2 regions of the Neobacillus sp. BP17 genome follow, and region 2 is predicted to be linked to the other one. Evidence: a T-box and tRNA genes for the amino acid it is inferred to sense, from the RefSeq annotation. Region 2 holds a T-box; the other holds one or more tRNA genes.
The links. A T-box is a leader RNA that pairs with one kind of tRNA and senses whether it is charged. The one in region 2 lies ahead of proS (proline--tRNA ligase), so its partner is inferred to be a tRNA-Pro.
Positions count from the first base shown of each region.

Region 1: it encodes a tRNA-Pro, which carries the amino acid that the T-box ahead of proS (proline--tRNA ligase) is inferred to sense. The anticodon was not compared.

Region 1 covers NZ_CM184198.1:82,364-92,379, forward strand. The annotation lists gene dusB (tRNA dihydrouridine synthase DusB) at 1-993, shown strand, start outside; gene lysS (lysine--tRNA ligase) at 1,185-2,669, shown strand; rRNA gene AC4QJR_RS00430 (16S ribosomal RNA) at 3,016-4,553, shown strand; rRNA gene AC4QJR_RS00435 (23S ribosomal RNA) at 4,756-7,691, shown strand; rRNA gene rrf (5S ribosomal RNA) at 7,769-7,885, shown strand; tRNA gene AC4QJR_RS00445 (tRNA-Val) at 7,895-7,970, shown strand; tRNA gene AC4QJR_RS00450 (tRNA-Thr) at 7,992-8,064, shown strand; tRNA gene AC4QJR_RS00455 (tRNA-Lys) at 8,075-8,150, shown strand; tRNA gene AC4QJR_RS00460 (tRNA-Leu) at 8,187-8,271, shown strand; tRNA gene AC4QJR_RS00465 (tRNA-Gly) at 8,335-8,406, shown strand; tRNA gene AC4QJR_RS00470 (tRNA-Leu) at 8,417-8,505, shown strand; tRNA gene AC4QJR_RS00475 (tRNA-Arg) at 8,530-8,603, shown strand; tRNA gene AC4QJR_RS00480 (tRNA-Pro) at 8,609-8,685, shown strand; tRNA gene AC4QJR_RS00485 (tRNA-Ala) at 8,701-8,776, shown strand; rRNA gene AC4QJR_RS00490 (16S ribosomal RNA) at 8,951-10,016, shown strand, end outside.
Region 2 covers NZ_CM184198.1:2,269,990-2,280,005, reverse strand. The annotation lists gene AC4QJR_RS10900 (GNAT family N-acetyltransferase) at 1-122, opposite strand, end outside; gene proS (proline--tRNA ligase) at 453-1,892, opposite strand; T-box leader at 1,960-2,174, opposite strand; gene AC4QJR_RS10890 (hypothetical protein) at 2,330-2,461, shown strand; gene AC4QJR_RS10885 (cupredoxin domain-containing protein) at 2,615-3,508, shown strand; one part of gene AC4QJR_RS10880 (IS3 family transposase) at 3,579-4,489, opposite strand; one part of gene AC4QJR_RS10880 (IS3 family transposase) at 4,489-5,134, opposite strand; gene AC4QJR_RS10875 (PepSY-associated TM helix domain-containing protein) at 5,232-5,771, opposite strand; gene AC4QJR_RS10870 (sensor histidine kinase) at 5,909-7,180, opposite strand; gene AC4QJR_RS10865 (response regulator transcription factor) at 7,189-7,860, opposite strand; gene AC4QJR_RS10860 (efflux RND transporter periplasmic adaptor subunit) at 7,973-8,920, opposite strand; gene AC4QJR_RS10855 (MarR family winged helix-turn-helix transcriptional regulator) at 9,159-9,620, shown strand; gene AC4QJR_RS10850 (MMPL family transporter) at 9,624-10,016, shown strand, end outside.

The DNA of each region.
Region 1 (10,016 bases), 2.2 Mb from region 2:
ATTGGCGATATAGAATTGAAGAATCCAGTTGTCCTTGCTCCGATGGCTGGGGTATGTAACTCGGCATTCCGTTTAACGGTAAAGGAGTTTGGCGCTGGATTAGTTTGCGCAGAGATGGTGAGTGATAAAGGCATCATTCATAAAAATGAAAAAACAATGAATATGCTTTATATCGATGAGCGTGAAAAGCCATTAAGCTTGCAAATCTTTGGCGGAGAGAAAAAAACGCTTGTCGAAGCAGCTAAATTCGTTGATCAGAATACTAATGCAGACATTATTGATATTAATATGGGTTGCCCTGTTCCTAAAATCACCAAATGTGATGCCGGGGCAAAGTGGCTGCTTGACCCTAATAAAATTTACGAGATGGTTTCAGCTGTGGTCGCAGAGGTTGAAAAACCTGTAACTGTAAAAATGAGGATGGGCTGGGATGATGAGCATATTTTTGCTGTGAAAAATGCCCAAGCTGTTGAACGTGCTGGAGGGAAGGCGGTATCCCTGCATGGACGAACACGTGTTCAGATGTATGAGGGCAGTGCTAACTGGGACATCATTCGTGAAGTTAAGCGAAACCTAAATATTCCGTTGATTGGTAATGGTGATGTTCATACACCGGAAGATGCCAAACGTATGCTTGAAGAAACTGGTGCAGACGGGGTAATGATCGGAAGAGCGGCTTTAGGTGATCCTTGGATGATCTACCGTACGGTTCAGTATTTAGAAACTGGTATCTTGATGCCTCAACCATCTGTTAGAGAAAAGATTGATGTATGCATCCTTCATCTAGACCGCTTAATCGCGCTTAAAAGTGAATATGTTGCTGTTCGTGAAATGCGTAAGCATGCTGCTTGGTATTTAAAAGGGGTGCCCGGTAACGCCACGGTTCGTAATGCGATCAATGAATGTGATACTAGGAATCAATTAGTAACACTACTAAACGAATTGGTCACAGAAGTCGAAGCAAAAGAACAAAGTCAGTTAATTGTAGGATAAACCTGTCACTTAAAGTGTCTTTCTATACTAAATTGGATGCTGCCAGTGAAAAAACTGGCAGTTTTTATTTTAATAACATCTTTTTTGATGTCTGAAAGTATAAGTTTGTGTAAAATAATAAAGTATGTAGAAAAATGGGATCGCCTTATTAATAGCATTTTACATAATAAAAGATTATTGGAGTTGATTTTATGAGTCAGGAAGATTTGAATGACCAATTAATGGTCAGACGTGAAAAAATGAATACCATGCGTGAAAATGGTCTTGATCCATTCGGGAAACGTTTTGACCGCTCACACAACACAAAGGAATTAGTTGAGCAATATGCAGAATTAGAAAAAGAAGAGATCGAAGCCAAAAATGTTTCCGTTTCTTTAGCAGGTCGGATTATGACGAAGCGTGGAAAAGGAAAAGCAGGCTTTGCGCACCTTCAAGATTTAACAGGTCAAATTCAAGTCTATGTTCGTCAAGATGCAGTCGGTGAGGAGAATTATAAACTATTCGATTCTTCAGACCTAGGAGACATAATTGGTGTATCCGGAACACTATTTAAAACAAAAGTAGGCGAATTATCAGTTAAAGTGGAAAACTTTGTGTTTTTAACAAAGGCGTTACGCCCGCTTCCTGATAAATTTCATGGACTTAAGGATGTTGAACAGCGCTACCGTCAACGGTATTTAGACTTAATTATGAGTCAAGAAAGTAAGGCTACATTTATTTCAAGAAGCCGTATTATTCAATCAATGCGTCGGTATTTAGATGACCACGGCTATTTAGAAGTTGAAACACCAATGATGCATTCCATTGCTGGCGGTGCATCTGCACGTCCATTCATAACACATCACAATGCTTTGGATATGCCATTATTTATGAGGATTGCGATTGAACTGCACTTAAAACGATTGATTGTGGGCGGTTTGGAAAAGGTATATGAAATTGGCCGTGTTTTCCGGAACGAAGGTGTCTCGACTCGTCACAATCCTGAATTTACAATGATTGAACTCTATGAGGCTTATGCGGATTACCGTGATATCATGAGTCTGACAGAGAATCTAATTGCTCATATTGCCCAAGAAGTAGTTGGCTCAACTACGGTTCAATATGGCGATTATGAGGTAGACCTTAAACCTGAGTGGAAAAGACTTCACATGGTAGATGCCATCAAAGAATACACTGGTGCAGACTTTTGGAAAGAGATGAGTGTAGAAGAAGCTCGTGACCTTGCGAAAGAACACGGGGTTGAAATTAATAACAACATGCTTTATGGCCATATTGTTAATGAATTCTTCGAACAAAAGGTAGAGGAGAAATTAATCCAGCCTACTTTTATTTACGGACATCCTGTCGAAATCTCACCACTTGCGAAGAAAAATGATGAGGACCCACGCTTCACAGACCGTTTTGAATTGTTCATTGTTGCTCGTGAACATGCGAATGCATTTACAGAGCTGAATGATCCGATTGATCAAAGAGAACGGTTTGAAGCGCAATTAAAAGAACGTGAACAAGGAAACGACGAAGCTCACATGATGGACGACGACTTCGTTGAAGCGTTAGAATATGGTATGCCGCCAACGGGAGGATTAGGAATTGGAATTGACCGTTTAGTTATGCTGCTTACTAATTCTCCATCCATCCGTGACGTACTATTATTCCCGCTTATGCGTCATAAATAATACGTAAAAAAGTGCCATGTTACTGGCACTTTTTTTATATTTATAACGAGGAAGAGTAAGAATATTATTACTTTGGATATTTTTAAGGGAAAATCGTAAAATACTATTGCACCTGTTCTCGAATGGTGGTATATTAATATCTGTTGCTGCGAGACAGACGCAGTGAGAAAAATAAATTAAAAAAGTTGTTGACTTTCAGTGAATAACTTGATAAGATTATAAAGTCGCCTTAAGGCGATTGGGTAATTGATCCTTGAAAACTAAACAAACAAAATCGTGCAAACAAACAATTTATTTTAGCTTCTTTTAAGAAGCTAAGCCAACGTAACAAATGAGCTAATCAACTTTCTTGGAGAGTTTGATCCTGGCTCAGGACGAACGCTGGCGGCGTGCCTAATACATGCAAGTCGAGCGAGACTCTTCGGAGTCTAGCGGCGGACGGGTGAGTAACACGTGGGCAACCTGCCTGTAAGACTGGGATAACACCGGGAAACCGGTGCTAATACCGGATAATCCTTTTCCTCTCATGAGGAAAAGCTGAAAGTCGGTTTCGGCTGACACTTACAGATGGGCCCGCGGCGCATTAGCTAGTTGGTGAGGTAACGGCTCACCAAGGCGACGATGCGTAGCCGACCTGAGAGGGTGATCGGCCACACTGGGACTGAGACACGGCCCAGACTCCTACGGGAGGCAGCAGTAGGGAATCTTCCACAATGGACGAAAGTCTGATGGAGCAACGCCGCGTGAGCGATGAAGGCCTTCGGGTCGTAAAGCTCTGTTGTTAGGGAAGAACAAGTACCGGAGTAACTGCCGGTACCTTGACGGTACCTAACCAGAAAGCCACGGCTAACTACGTGCCAGCAGCCGCGGTAATACGTAGGTGGCAAGCGTTGTCCGGAATTATTGGGCGTAAAGCGCGCGCAGGCGGTCCTTTAAGTCTGATGTGAAAGCCCACGGCTCAACCGTGGAGGGTCATTGGAAACTGGGGGACTTGAGTGCAGAAGAGGAAAGCGGAATTCCACGTGTAGCGGTGAAATGCGTAGAGATGTGGAGGAACACCAGTGGCGAAGGCGGCTTTCTGGTCTGTAACTGACGCTGAGGCGCGAAAGCGTGGGGAGCAAACAGGATTAGATACCCTGGTAGTCCACGCCGTAAACGATGAGTGCTAAGTGTTAGAGGGTTTCCGCCCTTTAGTGCTGCAGCTAACGCATTAAGCACTCCGCCTGGGGAGTACGGCCGCAAGGCTGAAACTCAAAGGAATTGACGGGGGCCCGCACAAGCGGTGGAGCATGTGGTTTAATTCGAAGCAACGCGAAGAACCTTACCAGGTCTTGACATCCTCTGACACTCCTAGAGATAGGATTTTCCCCTTCGGGGGACAGAGTGACAGGTGGTGCATGGTTGTCGTCAGCTCGTGTCGTGAGATGTTGGGTTAAGTCCCGCAACGAGCGCAACCCTTGATCTTAGTTGCCAGCATTCAGTTGGGCACTCTAAGGTGACTGCCGGTGACAAACCGGAGGAAGGTGGGGATGACGTCAAATCATCATGCCCCTTATGACCTGGGCTACACACGTGCTACAATGGATGGTACAAAGGGCTGCAAGACCGCGAGGTTTAGCCAATCCCATAAAACCATTCTCAGTTCGGATTGCAGGCTGCAACTCGCCTGCATGAAGCCGGAATCGCTAGTAATCGCGGATCAGCATGCCGCGGTGAATACGTTCCCGGGCCTTGTACACACCGCCCGTCACACCACGAGAGTTTGTAACACCCGAAGTCGGTGGGGTAACCGTAAGGAGCCAGCCGCCTAAGGTGGGACAGATGATTGGGGTGAAGTCGTAACAAGGTAGCCGTATCGGAAGGTGCGGCTGGATCACCTCCTTTCTAAGGATAAAGCTGGACTTGTGAGCCAGACAAAACAGTTTGTACACGATCTTTGTTTGTTTAGTTTTGAGGGAGCAATTCTCTCAAAGCTTTTTTTAATCGTTCTTTGAAAACTAGATAATCGTAATGAAGAAGCAAAGTAAACATCGAGTAATCGCCATTTTAGTTTTCTCTCTTATGAAGTTAAGAGAATAACCTTTTAGGTTAAGTTAGAAAGGGCGCACGGTGAATGCCTTGGCACTAGGAGCCGATGAAGGACGGGACTAACACCGATATGCTTCGGGGAGCTGTAAGTAAGCTTTGATCCGGAGATTTCCGAATGGGGGAACCCACTGTTCGTAATGGAACAGTATCTTTACCTGAATACATAGGGTATGGAAGGCATACCCGGGGAACTGAAACATCTAAGTACCCGGAGGAAGAGAAAGCAAACGCGATTCCCTGAGTAGCGGCGAGCGAAACGGGACATAGCCCAAACCAAGAGGCTTGCCTCTTGGGGTTGTAGGACACTCAACATGGAGTTACAAAGGAACGGGGTAGATGAAGCGACCTGGAAAGGTCCGTCAGAGAAGGTAAAAACCCTGTAGTCGAAACTTCGTTCCCTCCTGAGTGGATCCTGAGTACGGCCGGACACGTGAAATCCGGTCGGAAGCAGGGAGGACCATCTCCCAAGGCTAAATACTCCCTAGTGACCGATAGTGAACCAGTACCGTGAGGGAAAGGTGAAAAGCACCCCGGAAGGGGAGTGAAATAGTTCCTGAAACCGTGTGCCTACAAGTAGTCAGAGCCCGTTCATGGGTGATGGCGTGCCTTTTGTAGAATGAACCGGCGAGTTACGATCCCATGCAAGGTTAAGTTGAAGAGACGGAGCCGCAGCGAAAGCGAGTCTGAATAGGGCGTATGAGTATGTGGTCGTAGACCCGAAACCAGGTGATCTACCCATGTCCAGGGTGAAGTCCAGGTAACACTGGATGGAGGCCCGAACCCACGCACGTTGAAAAGTGCGGGGATGAGGTGTGGGTAGCGGAGAAATTCCAATCGAACTTGGAGATAGCTGGTTCTCTCCGAAATAGCTTTAGGGCTAGCCTCACGTAGTAAGAGTCTTGGAGGTAGAGCACTGTTTGGACTAGGGGCCCTCATCGGGTTACCGAATTCAGACAAACTCCGAATGCCAAAGACTTATCCGTGGGAGTCAGACTGCGAGTGATAAGATCCGTAGTCAAAAGGGAAACAGCCCAGACCACCAGCTAAGGTCCCAAAGTATACGTTAAGTGGAAAAGGATGTGGAGTTGCTTAGACAACCAGGATGTTGGCTTAGAAGCAGCCACCATTTAAAGAGTGCGTAATAGCTCACTGGTCGAGTGACTCTGCGCCGAAAATGTACCGGGGCTAAACGTATCACCGAAGCTGTGGATTGACATCTACGATGTCAGTGGTAGGAGAGCGTTCTAAGGGCGTTGAAGCTAGACCGTAAGGACTGGTGGAGCGCTTAGAAGTGAGAATGCCGGTATGAGTAGCGAAAGATGAGTGAGAATCTCATCCACCGAATGCCTAAGGTTTCCTGAGGAAGGCTCGTCCGCTCAGGGTTAGTCGGGACCTAAGCCGAGGCCGAAAGGCGTAGGCGATGGATAACAGGTTGATATTCCTGTACCACCTCTTTATCGTTTGAGCAATGGGGGGACGCAGGAGGATAGGGTAAGCGCGCTGTTGGATATGCGCGTCTAAGCAGTTAGGCTGAGAGGTAGGCAAATCCGCCTCTCACATAAGGCTGAGCTGTGATAGCGAGGGAAATTTAGTACCGAAGTTCCTGATTCCACACTGCCAAGAAAAGCCTCTAGCGAGATAAAAGGTGCCCGTACCGCAAACCGACACAGGTAGGCGAGGAGAGAATCCTAAGGTGAGCGAGAGAACTCTCGTTAAGGAACTCGGCAAAATGACCCCGTAACTTCGGGAGAAGGGGTGCTTTTTGAGGTGAATAGCCTCGAAGAGCCGCAGTGAATAGGCCCAGGCGACTGTTTAGCAAAAACACAGGTCTCTGCGAAGCCGCAAGGCGAAGTATAGGGGCTGACGCCTGCCCGGTGCTGGAAGGTTAAGAGGAGGGGTTAGCGCAAGCGAAGCTCTGAATCGAAGCCCCAGTAAACGGCGGCCGTAACTATAACGGTCCTAAGGTAGCGAAATTCCTTGTCGGGTAAGTTCCGACCCGCACGAAAGGCGTAACGATCTGGGCACTGTCTCAACGAGAGACTCGGTGAAATTATAGTACCTGTGAAGATGCAGGTTACCCGCGACAGGACGGAAAGACCCCGTGGAGCTTTACTGTAGCCTGATATTGAATTTTGGTACAGCTTGTACAGGATAGGTAGGAGCCTGAGAAGCCGGAGCGCTAGCTTCGGTGGAGGCGTCGGTGGGATACTACCCTGGCTGTATTGAAATTCTAACCCGCACCCCTGATCGGGGTGGGAGACAGTGTCAGGTGGGCAGTTTGACTGGGGCGGTCGCCTCCTAAAAAGTAACGGAGGCGCCCAAAGGTTCCCTCAGAATGGTTGGAAATCATTCGCAGAGTGTAAAGGCACAAGGGAGCTTGACTGCGAGACCTACAAGTCGAGCAGGGACGAAAGTCGGGCTTAGTGATCCGGTGGTTCCGCATGGAAGGGCCATCGCTCAACGGATAAAAGCTACCCCGGGGATAACAGGCTTATCTCCCCCAAGAGTCCACATCGACGGGGAGGTTTGGCACCTCGATGTCGGCTCATCGCATCCTGGGGCTGTAGTCGGTCCCAAGGGTTGGGCTGTTCGCCCATTAAAGCGGTACGCGAGCTGGGTTCAGAACGTCGTGAGACAGTTCGGTCCCTATCCGTCGTGGGCGCAGGAAATTTGAGAGGAGCTGTCCTTAGTACGAGAGGACCGGGATGGACGCACCGCTGGTGTACCAGTTGTTCTGCCAAGAGCATCGCTGGGTAGCTATGTGCGGACGGGATAAGTGCTGAAAGCATCTAAGCATGAAGCCCCCCTCAAGATGAGATTTCCCATAGCGCAAGCTAGTAAGAACCCTGAAAGATGATCAGGTTGATAGGTCAGAGGTGGAAGCGTGGTAACACGTGGAGCTGACTGATACTAATCGTTCGAGGACTTAACCATATTTTAAGGTGAACTCAAGTTTACAAACTTCTTCAGCATTATCTAGTTTTGAGGGAATGAAGCCTCAAACAAAATAGTCTGGCAGCAATGGCGAGAAGGTCACACCCGTTCCCATACCGAACACGGAAGTTAAGCTTCTCAGCGCCGATGGTAGTTGGGACACGCGTCCCTGTGAGAGTAGGACGTTGCCAGGCTGAATATATGGAGGATTAGCTCAGCTGGGAGAGCATCTGCCTTACAAGCAGAGGGTCGGCGGTTCGATCCCGTCATCCTCCACCATATTTATCTTTCAAACATTACGCCGGGGTAGCTCAATTGGTAGAGCAACTGACTTGTAATCAGTAGGTTGGGGGTTCAAGTCCTCTCGCCGGCACCTTTAGTACGAGCCATTAGCTCAGTTGGTAGAGCATCTGACTTTTAATCAGAGGGTCGAAGGTTCGAGTCCTTCATGGCTCACCAGAGTTTTTTGCGAAAAGCAAAATAACTTTCAATAATGCGGGTGTGGCGGAATTGGCAGACGCACCAGACTTAGGATCTGGCGCCGCAAGGCGTGGGGGTTCGACTCCCTTCACCCGCACCAAGTTTTTTTACGAAGTAAAATAAACAAAGTTGTTTGCAATAGCAAAATAACTTACCATGATATGCGGAAGTAGTTCAGTGGTAGAACACCACCTTGCCAAGGTGGGGGTCGCGGGTTCGAATCCCGTCTTCCGCTCTCTATTTTTGCCGGGGTGGCGGAACTGGCAGACGCACAGGACTTAAAATCCTGCGGTAGGTGACTACCGTACCGGTTCGATTCCGGTCCTCGGCACCACTTTAAGATTAATTAAATTCATATGCGCCCTTAGCTCAGCTGGATAGAGTGTTTGACTACGAATCAAAAGGTCGGGAGTTCGAATCTCTCAGGGCGCACTTAACGGGAAGTAGCTCAGCTTGGTAGAGCACTTGGTTTGGGACCAAGGGGTCGCAGGTTCGAATCCTGTCTTCCCGACCATTCCTAATATTATATGGGGTCTTAGCTCAGCTGGGAGAGCGCCTGCTTTGCACGCAGGAGGTCAGGGGTTCGATCCCCCTAGACTCCACCAAAAAATATTTAATTATGATATTGACACAGCATCAAAGCTCTGTTAATATAGAAAAGTCGCACAAGCGACAAAGACATTGTTCTTTGAAAACTAAACAAACAAGACGTGAAACAAACAATAAATTTTAGTTTCAGAAATGAAGCTAAGCCAACGTAACAAATGAGCTAATCAACTTTCTTGGAGAGTTTGATCCTGGCTCAGGACGAACGCTGGCGGCGTGCCTAATACATGCAAGTCGAGCGAGACTCTTCGGGGTCTAGCGGCGGACGGGTGAGTAACACGTGGGCAACCTGCCTGTAAGACTGGGATAACACCGGGAAACCGGTGCTAATACCGGATAATCCTTTTCCTCTCATGAGGAAAAGCTGAAAGTCGGTTTCGGCTGACACTTACAGATGGGCCCGCGGCGCATTAGCTAGTTGGTGAGGTAACGGCTCACCAAGGCGACGATGCGTAGCCGACCTGAGAGGGTGATCGGCCACACTGGGACTGAGACACGGCCCAGACTCCTACGGGAGGCAGCAGTAGGGAATCTTCCACAATGGACGAAAGTCTGATGGAGCAACGCCGCGTGAGCGATGAAGGCCTTCGGGTCGTAAAGCTCTGTTGTTAGGGAAGAACAAGTACCGGAGTAACTGCCGGTACCTTGACGGTACCTAACCAGAAAGCCACGGCTAACTACGTGCCAGCAGCCGCGGTAATACGTAGGTGGCAAGCGTTGTCCGGAATTATTGGGCGTAAAGCGCGCGCAGGCGGTCCTTTAAGTCTGATGTGAAAGCCCACGGCTCAACCGTGGAGGGTCATTGGAAACTGGGGGACTTGAGTGCAGAAGAGGAAAGCGGAATTCCACGTGTAGCGGTGAAATGCGTAGAGATGTGGAGGAACACCAGTGGCGAAGGCGGCTTTCTGGTCTGTAACTGACGCTGAGGCGCGAAAGCGTGGGGAGCAAACAGGATTAGATACCCTGGTAGTCCACGCCGTAAACGATGAGTGCTAAGTGTTAGAGGGTTTCCGCCCTTTAGTGCTGCAGCTAACGCATTAAGCACTCCGCCTGGGGAGTACGGCCGCAAGGCTGAAACTCAAAGGAATTGACGGGGGCCCGCACAAGCGGTGGAGCATGTGGTTTAATTCGAAGCAACGCGAAGAACCTTACCAGGTCTTGACATCCTCTGACACTCCTAGAGATAGGATTTTCCCCTTCGGGGGACAGAGTGACAGGTGGTGCATGGTTGTCGTCAGC
Region 2 (10,016 bases):
AGTTCGGTTAAGGACGCCTGCATGGCTTGGTAAACAGCTTTACCATCTCCGGGTAAAGGCTTGCGTATTTGCAATCTCTCTGTGTAAAACTCTTCTGAAAAATCTAATAGTATTGGTTTCATAATTTTGCCCTCCTTGTGATTTAAAATATTCGTTGCTGGTTTTGTAATTCCTTTTTCAAAAAAAATGACCTTGGAATGGATTCGCTGATTGGATGGGAAAATTCGCTGATTAATTAAGAAGATTCGCTGATAGAATAGTGGAATTCGCCGATAGAATCATTAAATTCGCTGATAGGAAAAGCCGCTGATTAACAGCAGAAAAAAATTTGCTCATTTAACTGTGAAATTCGCTCATCGATTCCAAAAATTCGCTCATTACCCAAATATCGCCTCGATATGGTACTAAAAAAGACTCTTCCCATACAAGGAAGAGCCCCAAAATTGCTGTTTTTAGTATGCTTTTGCCCAATAAACCATCTTGTCAGCATCTTTTCCACAGCAGACACATTTTTCCGATACTTGTTCTTGCTCAAATGGAATACATCTTGATGTTGCTCCAGTATCTTCTTTGATTTTTTCCTCGCAGGCTAATTCGCCGCACCACATCGCCTTAATGAAACCAGGTTTCGCTTCAAGTGACTCTTTTAATTCACCTAGAGATAAAGCAACTGAGGTTCTTTCTTCTCGGTGATTTAGAGCCTTATTATAAAGATTTGTTTGGATTTCATCTAATAACTCAACAAGCTTTGTTTCTAATTGATCTAGTGGAACGAACACTTTTTCTAAAGTATCGCGTCTTACTAAAACCACTTGCTTGTTTTCGATATCTTTAGGTCCAACTTCTAGACGGACTGGAATACCCTTCATCTCATATTCATTGAACTTCCAGCCTGGTTTTTTATCGCTGGCATCAATATCGACACGAGCAACTTTTCCAAGGGACGTTTTCAAATCATAAGCAAAATCAAGGACGCCTTCTTTATGCTGCGCAATTGGCACAATCATCACTTGAGTTGGCGCTGCTTTTGGTGGAATTACGAGACCACGGTCGTCGCCGTGAACCATGATTAATGCACCGATAATTCTTGTTGTAAAGCCCCATGACGTTTGATGCACGTACTGAAGCTTTCCTTCTTTGTCCGTATACTGTATGTTAAAAGCCTCAGCAAATCCTGTACCAAAGTGGTGAGAAGTACCTGACTGTAATGCTTTTCCATCGTGCATTAAGCTTTCAATGGTAAAAGTCGCTTTTGCACCGGCAAACTTTTCTTTTTCCGTTTTTTGTCCTTTTACAACCGGAATTGCAAGGATTTCTTCACAGACAGCGGCATATACATTTAGCATTTTAATGGTTTCTTCCATTGCATCTTCGTCAGTCGCATGGGCAGTATGACCTTCCTGCCATAAAAACTCTAATGTCCGCAGGAACGGACGAGTTGTTTTTTCCCACCGTACAACGTTTGCCCATTGGTTATAGAGCTTAGGGAGATCCCGGTAAGAATGAATAATGTTGCTATAATGCTCACAGAAAAGAACTTCAGATGTTGGTCGCACAACCAATCGTTCTGCTAATGGTTCAGACCCGCCATGTGTAACCCATGCCACTTCAGGTGCAAAACCTTCGACATGATCTTTTTCTTTTTGAAGCAAGCTTTCAGGAATGAACAATGGCATATAAACATTCTCATGCCCAGTTTCCTTTATTCGCCGATCCAGCTCATTTTTTATATTTTCCCATAAAGCATAGCCATACGGGCGGATAATCATTGAACCACGCACACTTGAATAATCAATTAAATCAGCCTTAGTGACGACATCTGTATACCACTGGGCGAAATCATCGTCCATTGCCGTAACATCTTTTACAAATTCTTTTGCCATGTTTGACACCTCATTATTTTTTTAAAATAAAGATATGGGCGTATCCGCTTTTCTGCACAAAAAGACCTTGATCCTAAAAAGGGACCAAGGCCTGGCGGTACCACCCTAAATTCATAAAGCAAAATTGCTCTATACACTTTCCTTGATAACGGACATGATCCGCATGTATCTTTAAATTCGATACAGAACTCGGGTGGCAGGTTCAAATGACCGTCTTAAGAAACCTCACACCAATGGTTTCCTCTCTTGGTAAGACCATTTCACTTTACTAATCCCCGTCATAGTTTCAATAGTATTTTTGAAAATTATATATTTCAAAATGAAAAAAGTCAATTTTTTTATGGAATATTTTTCTGATGTCAACAAATTACCTTCTCATTGACTTTAAACATGTGTATAAATCGGTTAAAATGCTAGTAATTATAAAAAATGGGGTGGTGGTTTCCATGGATAAAGAAAAAGATGATCTCCGACAAGAGGAAGAAGAGAAAGAATTTTTGCTAGAATATATCAGGATGCAAAATGAGGCAATGAAACGGATTTATAAAAATACCCTTGATAAAGAAAAAAAGGAATAAATACATCTCCCAAAAACTACACATGACTTATCTTCCCTCAACAATATTCATAAAACGTTCATATTAATCACTGAATATACAAATTTAAACGGCTTATTTGCATTTATAATACTCTTATGTTGTTAATCAATCACACGTAAGAGGAGACCAAAAATGAATATATTTACGATCATTACGGCAATTATAGTTTCCACTGGAACCGGATATTCCATCTATTCTGTCTACCGCCATAAAAATAAACTAGCTACTACCTCTGGAACAATGATTAGTATGGTTATTGCAGTGATTACCGGTTTACTGACCGGCAGTATCATTGGCATCATTTCAGGTGAGATTTTTCTAGTAGTCGGAGTCAGTATGATTATCGGATTTGTCATTGGCTTCTTAGCAGGCCACCCAATCGGGATTTTAGCTATCTTAATGGGCTCTATTTCTGGTCTAATAGGCGGAATTATCGGCGCCATCCTTGGTGCATTTATTCAATTTATTAATCCAACAATTCTATTAGGAATCTTGTTAGGATTCTATATCCTGATTATTGGATTCGTGATTATGTATATTTTCGTTGAATCCAATAATAAATTATCCCTTGATACACAGGAACTTTCGCCATTTGCGATTATCGCTGGAGGAATTGTGCTGGTATCGTTATTTCTGTTTATGTATAGCAGTGATTTGGTAGAAATTCCGGGTCAAAGTAAATCAAACCAAACAGAAACTGCCCAAGCCGCTGAAAGTCAAGAAGTTCCCAAAACGGAAGTGGATGTAACAAAGGAAAGCAAGCCGCTTGTTAAGATGGAGGTCACCACCCAGGGGTATACCCCAAATGTCATTCGTGTCAAAAAAGGTGTTCCGGTTGAACTAGATATAAACAACCCGCTTGATAGTACGAATTGTATCTCCACCTTTATGATTCCTGAATTTAATATTAACAATGTCAACTTAAAAACGGGTACTACAAAACTAACCTTTACTCCTGATCATTCAGGCACATACACCTTTAGCTGTGGAATGCAAATGTTTAAAGGGACAATTATTGTAGAATAGACTGGACAAAAAGCACACGAATTTCTGAAGTGACACCCGTCAAGTAGACAGTGGAAATAAATAAATGACACTAAGCGGCTTGAGCCCTGTATTCTAAGGGGCTTAGGCCGTTTAGTTTTTTTTGTAATCGTTCATAATTATAAAATTTTATGTACTCCTCAATGTCTTTCTTCAGCTCTTCAAAGGTGCTGTACTTGTTCAGATAATACTTTTCACTTTTCAATGTTCCCCAAAAAGCTTCCATTGGTCCATTATCGATACACCTTCCGACCCTCGACATACTCTGAACCAGCTCTGCCTTATCAATTTTCCTTTTAAAAGTAGGGGAAGTGTATTGAAATCCTCGATCACTATGGAGGATAGGTTTTGCTCCTGGGTTAGTTTCCAAAGCTAAATCGAGGGTTTTAAATACCAATGGATTATTATTTGAATTGCCTAATACATAACTGACAATGGATCCATCGTACAAATCTAAAATCGCACTTAAATAAGCTTTTTGTGAGACTCCATACTTCAATTCAGTTACATCTGTTAACCATTTTTCATTTTGCTTCTCTGCGTGGAACTCTCTGTTCAAGATGTTCTCAGCTACATGTTGTGGAGTGCTTGGCTTATACTTTTTCCTTTTGCGTCTAATAACGGATTGTATTCCAGCTATTCTCATTAATCGATACACTCGTTTATGATTAATGGACTTTGGTAAGGTACGATTTAGGTTCATCGTAATGCGGCGGTATCCATATATACCGTCCACTTTCTTATATAGACGTTTTATCTCCTCCAGGATTTCCTCATTCATCTTTTCATTCTCAGGAGGGGTGCGATTAAGCCATTTATAATAAGAAGAGCGTTGAATTCTCGCAATTTCACATAATAGCACAATGGAGAATTTCTCTTTCTCATGAAGTTCTTGAATAGCTGTATATTTATCGGCCAAACGGACCTGGCTTATCTCTTTAACCGCCTCCTTTCGAGTTCCTCCAACTTTTTTAAGAATGCATTCTCCGCCCGAAGGCGTTCATTTTCCTGCTCTAACCGCTTCATTTCGCGCTGTATTTTCTCTTCAGGGGTTAACTCTGATTCCGTTTTACGCTTCCCCCTCTTATCTTCTAGACCGTCCGGTCCTTCCTTCTCAAACTTCTTTATCCATTGATACACCTGTTGATAGGAAACATTAAAGTGATCAGATGTTTGTTGATAGTTTTTCCCGTTCTGTATGCAATACATAACAATCTCAAATCGTTCCTCTAATGTCGTGGATCGGCCTTTAATCATAGAGTTCTTCTCCCTTTTCGTCTCTTCTATTTCTCTATGATCATTATAAATCCTAATCCATCCTTGTAACACTGAACGACTTGATATTTCATACTTACGTACAATCTCAACTTGAGAGAATTGACCCGAAAGAAAGTCATTAACCGCAGCTGTTTTTACTTTCTTCGAATACCGCTTCCATTCCCCCGAACCCTGAAGCCATTCAGTTCCATATGTCTGAAATTGATAAATCCAATCATTCAGAGTTCTAGAAGATATGTGGTGTTGTTTACAAAAGTCTGAAACTGAGATTTTTCTGTTTTCATAAGCCGTTATTATCTCAAATTTTTCTTGTGATGAATATTTCCCCATAGAAAAAGCCCCCAAAAAAGTAAACAGATTTTTATTATTTCATCTGTCTACTTTATCGGGAGCATATCATTCTATCGTGTGCTTTTACATTATTAATCTATTCAAATAAGCTTTCTGCCTGCCGCTTCTTTCGCTTATTTTCTGCAGCGATAACTTTCATAGAAAGATAGATTCCTGTCCCTGTTAGAATCATTAAGGCAACGGCGGTTAAATCTATTAACCATTTCACATTTGTATTGCCAATTCTACCTTCATGAAGGCCCCGGATGATTGACATAATCGACCCTTGCCCCGGCCTTTGTCCACGAATTCCCTCCGGCAGGTTTCCATTTTCCCTAAAGTCGCGTTGCCCTTGGAACTGACCGTTTCCATTCTGACCATTAGCTTGTCCTTGAAATGGGCCGCCGCCCTGAGGTCCTGAATTTTGTTGATTTCCTTGTTCAAAACCGCCATTCATTCCTTGGGGACGCTCGCCTTGGTTAAATTGACCTGGCTGGAAATTCCCCTTTCCACCTTGAAACTGTGTTTGACCGATTAACCAAGGTTCATTCATTAACAATCCTGTTAAGGACTCGATAAAGATGAAAATGGAAGCAATTAAGCCTATCCACAGATGTGTCTTTCTCGTACTCTTCATGTTAAGACTTCTCCCTTCAGTTTTCCATGTAAAAATCTTTGCCTGAATAATATCAAACACATTATGAAGGGGGTTCCTTAAGTTTTTCTTAAAAAATAGATCTACCTTGATCTTTTTGAATAAAAAAACCCAAAAAATTAATTTTTTTGGGTTTTGGGGAAAATGATTTCAATTGTCGTTCCTTTACCTGGCGTGCTTTGCACCCTTGTCTTACCATGATGTTTCTGAATAATCCATTTTGCAATCGATAAACCGAGTCCTGTTCCTTCAGCAGCCGTCCTCGCCTTGTCACTTTGATAGAAACGGTCAAAGATTTTCGGAATATCTTTTTCTGGAATACCAATCCCGGTATCCTTTATTTTAAGAAAAATGGAGGAATGATTTTGTGAACATGAAAGCCGTATTTCCCCGCCTTCATTTGTATATTTCATGGCATTGTCTAATAATATGACGATTAATTGATGAATTCTTGCTTTATCAGCAAAAAATCGCACAGGTTCCGTTTCTTGTAAATAAAGCGATTTTTCTTGATACAATGCAATTTCTTCATATTGTTGAAGAATTTCTTTTAACAAATCATCGAGTTGGAATTGTTCCTTTTTGACCTCAATTTGATCAGAGTCCGATCTAGCAAGAGTTAATAAGTTGGTCACTAATTTAGAAAGCCGTCTTGATTCATTGGAAATCGTTGATATATCAAGAATCCGATCCTGAATAGTTGCTTTTGGAGCCCGAAATAGGACTTCCGTTTTTGCCTGGATAACCGCTAATGGGGTTCTTAGCTCGTGCGAGGCATCAGATACAAATTCTGTCTGCTTCTGCCAAGCTTTTTTAATTGGGACTAATGCCTTTCCCGCTAAAAAATAACCTGATGCAACAGCACAAATAATTCCAACACCCATCCCAATTAACATTATTAACAAAAGTCTATTCAATAATTCTTGTTCAGAATTCACATTGCGAATGAATTGAACGGTTATTATTCCTAATTGGGGATGTTCCACCTTAAAGGCAATATACCTAAATGAAAAATCCTCAACATCCACATCTGTTAAAGTATTAAATTCTGTAGGCTTGATTAACTTCTCATTACCTTCAAAAATGTCCGCATCCCGATTTTGTCCCAACAACAACTGGTTGTCTTCATCCCAGATCAGGGTTAATATCCGTGGGTCCCGCCTAATAAATTTTGGAAATTGCCCTCCAATCCCCCCATTACCTTCTCGAATTCCACCTGGTCCATCCGGCTGCTGTTGTAAATGTTCTATCGATTCGAGCAGGGATTGGTTGACATCTTTATATAATTTATTACTTGTATAAAAATAAATGACGGTCCCTAGTATACTTATAAGAACGATAAATACTAATGAATTTAGAAAGGTTAATTTAATAAGTGTTTGCCGAAACATGTGAACTCCTATTCTTCATTCAACATATAGCCAACGCCGCGAATCGTTTTAATATCACTATGATAGCCTGATGGTTCTAATTTTTTACGGAGATGATGCATAAATACCTCCACAATTGCGATGGTTGTATCTGAATCAAACCCCCACACCCGGTCATAGATTTGTTCTTTTGTGAGAATGGCTCCCTTGTTTTGAATTAAATATTCTAACAGTTCGTATTGCTTTGCTGTCAGTTTGATCTGTTTCCCATCGACAACAATGTCTCTTTCCTTTCCTAACAATTCAATCCCGCGATACTGAATCGTTTGATTGGTTGTTAAGCTGCCGCTTCTTCTTAACAAGGCACGGATTCTCGCCTTTAATTCAGCAGCTTGGAAAGGCTTAACCAAATAGTCATCCCCGCCGCTGTCAAGTCCCTGAACACGATCTTCAAGCGAATCTCTTGCAGTTAGGAAAAGGACTGGTATATTTAAGCCTTCCTTCCTAATAGTCCGTAACACTTCAAACCCATCAATCTCGGGGATCATTACATCCAATACAATCACATCATGAATATTCTGCATTGCCAAAAACAATGCATCCTCACCATTCGAAGCTTGATCAACTTCAAACTCATCGGATAAAAGCTGTACGATGGATTCTAATAAAGGTAGATTATCTTCTACAACTAATAAGCGCATTCTCTTTCTCTCCTAAGCATCGTATAAAAATAATTATAGCAAACAAAGCACTCCCAACATACTAGCTGATTATTGTTCACCATTCACTAATAACGAGGAAATTACCGTCCATTTAATTTCCACCCCTACCTCCAAAGCTACGGTTCATCCCTCCCGCATTGCCTAAACCACCAAAAACACTACCTTGTGTATTTGTCGTTAAAGTTTTAGACGAGCTAGCTTTTGCTAATTGAGGTAACTTAATCGTTTCACCTTCTGACAACCCTTTTGTTATTTCCACATAATCTTCATTTGCTAAACCGGTTTGAATGGTTTTTTTCTTAGTTTCAGAGGTGGTATTATCTGCGCTCTTTGAATTGATGATGACATATTTCTCCTTGTTTGATGTATATACCGCCTCAAGCGGAACATAAAGAGCATCTTCCTTACTTACCGTTAAAATCTGTGCTTCCGCACTCATCCCGACTTTAAGTTGATCTGGTTTGTCAATATGAATGGTAACAGCGAAAGTGGAAACTCCGCTTGAGGATGTTCCTTCTTCAGAAATAGCTGAAACTTTGCCAGTAAATGTTTGATCAGGAAACGCATTAATTATTAGGTTAACGGACTGTTTCTTTTTTATTTTGGAAATATCAAGTTCATCAATTTGGACCACGGTTTGTAATTCGTTGTAATTGGTTACATGGGCAACAACTTGTCCATTCGTAACACGCTCGCCTGCTGAAACTGCAAGGCTCGTAACAACTCCAGTGGCTGATGCTGTTACAGGATCACTTCCATCCGAAAAGGTAATTAATTCTTCACCTTTCTTTACTTTCTCACCAACCTCTACTAACACCTCGTCTATTTCACTATTATCAAACTTTGATTTAATATCTTCGCTGGTTACCGCCTGTACAGTTCCCGAACCGCTGATGTTGACGTTTAACGTACCTTTTTGAACAACTGCCGTTCTAACTTGCGCAGACACGGTTATTGAACTTAGCGATAATGGTTTCCATTGATATCCGACAAAACCGATAACTAGGACGCTACCTGCAATTACTATCCATTTTTTCATTTTTACTAACTCCTTTTTGCGTTCCTGAATTCCGCCCAGGATGCCAAAATTTCTAACTTACAACCAGTATTATATTTAATCCTTAACTTTTCCTTAAAAGTTCTTAAGATTTGCGAGGAAGCACCGAATTGAAAAAAGTTTATATCGATTGACAGCAATTTTTGGTTATTATATAGTTTAACAAGTGAATAGTTAAACAGTTTAACTATTTTTCATAAATTTAGAGGTGAAAACATTCATGGATAAAAACGTCATTCAAGAGTTAATTGACCGGTATGTTTCCGTATCTTTTCAAGTCCACAAAAAAGCCGAATATTTAATCAAGGGGCAAATTGGCGACGAACTCACAAACGACCAACATTACATACTAAGATATATTCATCAAGCAAAGGAATGCACTTCTACGGAGCTAGCAGATGCTTTCGAAGTAAATAAAAGCGCCATCACCGCCATCATTAATCGAATGGTCGATCGCGGTCTAATCCAAAGAACACGTGATGAATGCGACCGGAGAGTGGTTTACTTAACCCTAACAAAGGAAGGTTACACACTCTACGAGGATTGCCAAGAAAAAGTTCAATTCCTAGTTGAATCAATCATTACCCAATTTGAAGAATCGGAAATTACTACCTTTATAAATACGTATGAAAAATTGGCAAAAATTTTAGTCAACAAGAAAAACGAAGAACTGGGGGAATAAATAGTGAGAGCGATAATAAAAGGAAAATGGTTTATATTACTCGCGTGGATCCTCGTTATCACCGCCCTATTTATGGTGGCACCAAATATGGAAACGCTAGTTCGGGAGAAAGGGCAAATTACTGTTCCAGAAGGATACTCCTCAACTATTGCCGAAAAAATCCTCAAAGATGTTCAATCAAGTGAAAACAGTGGCAGTAATCTACAAACGGCGTTGGTTTTTCATAGTAATAAAAAGTTAACCAAGGCCGATTTCGAAAGTGCGGAAAAAGCCGTAAATCAGCTTGAAAAAAACAAGGAAAAACTAGGGATTTCCGAAATTTTAACCCACTTTAAGCAATCCGAATTAAAAGACCAACTGGTATCTGAGGATGGAAAAACCATTCTTGTTTCCGTA